Regions from separate parts of the Pseudoalteromonas sp. Ld19 genome, predicted to be linked through region 2. Evidence: predicted binding sites of a transcription regulator. Region 2 holds the regulator's gene; the other holds the start of a gene.
The links. The regulator FliA, encoded in region 2, starts transcription of late flagellar genes. The targets are predictions, from matches to a motif close to CTAAAGNTNNNNNNNNNNNNGCCGATA.
Positions count from the first base shown of each region.

Region 1: the regulator FliA is predicted to act here: its motif matches at 943-969, upstream of pomA (flagellar motor protein PomA).

Region 1 is NZ_JBISHA010000017.1:417,202-419,396, reverse strand. It holds gene ACJJVZ_RS07115 (flagellar motor protein MotB) at 1-112, opposite strand, end outside; gene pomA (flagellar motor protein PomA) at 115-882, opposite strand; gene ACJJVZ_RS07105 (exodeoxyribonuclease VII small subunit) at 1,193-1,435, shown strand; gene ispA ((2E,6E)-farnesyl diphosphate synthase) at 1,438-2,195, shown strand, end outside.
Region 2 is NZ_JBISHA010000021.1:689,864-692,058, forward strand. It holds gene ACJJVZ_RS15140 (protein phosphatase CheZ) at 1-308, opposite strand, end outside; gene cheY (chemotaxis response regulator CheY) at 325-708, opposite strand; gene ACJJVZ_RS15150 (RNA polymerase sigma factor FliA) at 749-1,459, opposite strand; gene ACJJVZ_RS15155 (MinD/ParA family protein) at 1,486-2,195, opposite strand, start outside.

The DNA.
Region 1 (2,195 bases), on a different contig from region 2:
AAAATGCAAGCAAGAGTACAAAAAAGCACATCAATAAAGACATTAAATCTGCAAAGGTTCCCATCCAAGCTGGAAGCCCTGGGGGAGGACATTTACACTCTTGCTCAGACATGTTTACTCCTCGGTATCAACTTTACGTTTTGATTCAGCTAAGTAGTTTTTCAAAATGCCTTCAATTACTTTTGGGTTTTGACCATCTTGAATACCTAATACAGCGTCTAAAATCAAACGTTGGTTCATTGCTTCTTCGTCTTTACGCAGCTCCAATTTAACTTGGATAGGGATCGCCACTACATTTGCTAAAAAAGCGCCGTATAAAGTTGTTAACAAAGCAACAGCCATCGAAGGACCGATTGATTTTGGATCATCCATATTAGATAACATAGCAACTAAGCCAATGAGCGTACCGATCATTCCCATTGCTGGTGCAATATCAGCCATGGCTTTAAATAAACCGGCTCCCATTTCATGACGGGTTGACGTTAAAGTTATGTCTTTTTGTAAAGTCGCTCTAACAACGTCAGCATCATGACCATCAACTAACATATCAACGCCTTTACGCATAAACTGGTTCGGTATTTCAGCCTCTTCGAGGGCTAAAAAGCCACCCTTTCGAGCTGAATCAGCAAGTTCAACGGCTTTGTCTATCAACTCCTCTGGCGATTCAATTTTAAACATAAAGGCTTTAGCGGCCACTTTACCAATGCCAAAAAACTGCCCCATGGTGTAGTTCGATAAAACAATAAATATAGAACCGCCAAATACAATCACCACTGAAGGAGTGTTGTAAAACATGGCCATTTCGCCACTACTGCTCATAAACATGGACATGACAATTAAGCCAATTGCGCCAAGGATCCCTATAATGGTTGCTAAATCCACATTTCCTCCAAAGGTTTCATGCACTAAGGCCTTATTATAAACTTTTTATCATTAACTGCTTATCGGCAACATATTGAATTGCTTAAGCGGTTTATCTAAATAAAGATAAAAAAGTCTTATTAGTGTAATTTATATTTAAGCTGCATTAATAATTACTTTTATTAAAAGAATTGACCGTGATTAAGCCCTTATTAATGCATACAAGAATAGCATTTGATATTAATAGACGAAAAAAACGTATCATCCTTTGACCTAGTTTAGCATTCCCCCTAAAATTGGCTCCTAAATTTACCACGTAAGCTGAAATAAGATGGCGACTAAAAAACCTGAAAACTTAAGTTTCGAACAAGCACTAGAAGAATTATCGACAATTGTTAGTGATATGGAACAAGGTGATTTATCGCTTGAGCAATCATTGAAACAATTTGAACGCGGAATTGCTTTAGCCAATGCTTCATCTGGTAAATTACAACAAGCAGAGCAAAAAGTATCAATTTTAATGGGCAATGGCGAAAAATCAGTACTTACTAACTTTGATAACGATACGGAATAACTGTGAGTATTAAAGAACAGATTGAACGTGCGCAAATAGATGTAATAGCTACCTTGAAAGCGTATTTCAAACAGTCGCTAGATACAGACGAAACGGTAAAAAATGCCACACAATACGGGTTATTTAATGGCGGTAAAAGATTACGCCCATTTTTAGTTTATGCAACGGGCGAGATGTTTGGCGCAAATAAACACGATCTGAATGTACTTTCAGCAGCTATTGAATGCATTCATAGCTACTCGTTAGTGCATGATGACTTACCGGCGATGGACGATGATGACTTACGCCGTGGCCGCCCAACTTGTCACATAGAGTTTGGTGAAGCCCATGCTATTTTAGCTGGCGATGCTCTACAAACTATCGCTTTTGAGTTAATTGCAAATCATCAATTCAAATGCTCAGCACAAACACAAGTAAAAATGATCGCACAATTAGCACATGCATCAGGCCTTAAAGGCATGGTTGGCGGGCAAGGCTTAGACATTGCCGCAACTGACAAAGCCATTACTGCACAAGAGCTGGAGCGGATCCATAAACTAAAAACGGGTGCGCTGATTAACTGCGCTATTATGTTAGGTGCATTGTGCAGTGAAAAAGCAGATAAACACACTTTAGAAAGCTTATCTACTTTTGGTTATGCGATAGGGCTGGCCTTCCAAGTACAAGACGATATTTTAGATGTTGAGGGTGATACGCTTACTTTAGGTAAGCCACAAGGGTCAGATATTGCAGCCAATAAAGCGACATACCCTGCTTTATT
Region 2 (2,195 bases):
GCCTCAACCGCATCCATGGTTTTATTTGCAGCATTCTCTGTCAATTCCATGACATAACTAAGTCGTTTTTTAGCATCCGGAATTGCATCGTTTGTTAAGTTTGTTAAACGCGAATCTAGCTCAAAACCTTTTAGAGCTTCATGCAATTGACGCGTTAACTTGCCAACTTCAGCAAATATCTCTGACTGCTCTTTAGACGCTGTATCCAAAATTAATTGATCAGCTTTATCTTGCTCGTCGTTTTCTAAAAAAACAACGAGTTGACGCGCTTGTTCTAAAGTTATTCGAGGCGCAGCAGGTGCTGACATAAGCCTCTCCCTATAATTAACCTAAGCGTTCAAACACTTTTTCTAATTTGGTCTTCAATGTGCCAGCTGTAAATGGTTTTACAATGTAGCCATTAACACCAGCTTGAGCAGCAGCTATTATCTGTTCTTTTTTAGCTTCAGCCGTTACCATTAAAACAGGGAGATGTTTTAACTTGTCATCCGCCCTAATTGCCCTTAAAAGGTCAATACCCTGCATACCTGGCATGTTCCAATCCGTCACGACAAAATCAAAAGACTGATTTTGTAGCATTGGTAAAGCAGTCGAACCATCATCTGCTTCTTGAACATTCGTAAAGCCTAAATCACGCAATAAATTTTTAATAATACGTCTCATTGTTGAAAAATCGTCAACGACAAGAATTTTCATGTTTTTATCCAAAACATCCTCCAGTGAGGTCTTAACCTTTATTTACTTACTACTAGTTTATCCAGTCATTGATTTTTGCTTTTAGCTTAATCATCGCCTGACCATGTATCTGACTCACACGCGATTCACTAACATCGAGTATATGCCCAATCTCTTTTAAATTCATTTCATCGTTATAGTACAAAGATAACACCATAGCATCTCGCTCTGGTAATGATTTTATTGCACTTAATAAAGACTCATTAAATCGTTCATTTTTAACATTATTAAAAGGTTTGTCTAGTGTTAAATCTTGACCTGCTGGAGTTATGACATCTTCATCAATTCCAAGGTCTTCTATACCCAACACTTTACTTGCATTTACATCGTTTAAAATATGATGGTACTCATTTAACGAAATATCAAGTTTTTCAGCAACTTCTATATCTGTAGGTTCACGATTTAAGTTTTTTTCTAATTCGTTTATCGTTTCAGCAACAAGACGACTTTTGCGATGCACAGAACGCGGAGCCCAGTCACCACGGCGCATTTCATCTAGCATAGCGCCACGGATGCGAATACCTGCAAACGTTTCAAAGCTTGCGCCTTTAGTTGCATCAAAGTTTTTTGACGCTTCAATCAGTCCTATCATACCCGATTGAATTAAATCATCGAGTTGTACACTTGGAGGTAGACGAGCAATTAAGTGACATGCCACTTTTTTAACCAGTGACGCATGTTTCTCAACAATCACATTTAAATTTTGTGTTGATTGATATCCCATAGCTCTATTTACCAATGTTGTCATAATTAGCCGTTAACCAGCTTCTCGATGAAAAACTCTAAATGCCCTGACGGTTGATTCGGTATTGGCCATTTGACCGCTTTTGTTGCCAGAGCTCGAAAAGCTACTGAAGCTGGAGAGCTTGGAAACAACTCCACAATAACTTTCTGCCGACGTGTCGCTTTACGCATATTTTCATCGTAAGGTATCGTTGCAGCTAGCTCCATAGAAATATCTAGGAAACGATCTGTTACTTTAGATAGCTTTGCAAACAATTCTTGGCCTTCGCGAAGGCTACGAACCATATTTGCAACAATTTTAAATTTATACACGCCATGCTCACGGCTTAATACTTTAATTAGCGCGTACGCATCTGTTATTGATGTCGGTTCGTCACACACGACGACCATTACATCTTGTGCTGCACGAGAAAAGCTCAGCACCATATCGGAAATGCCGGCGGCGGTGTCTACTATCAATATATCAAATTCGGTATTTAATTCGCTAAAGGCACGAATAAGACCCGCGTGTTCAGAAGGTGATAATTCAACCATGTTTTGCGAACCCGACGTTGCAGGGACAATTTTAATCCCAGCAGGACCTTCAACTAAAATCTCATCCAGTTCGCATTCGCCAGATAATACATGTGATAAATTGCGCTCAACACGAAGCCCAAGCATCACATCACAATTTGCTAAACCTAAGTCGGCATCAAGAACTAAAACTCGCTTACCTT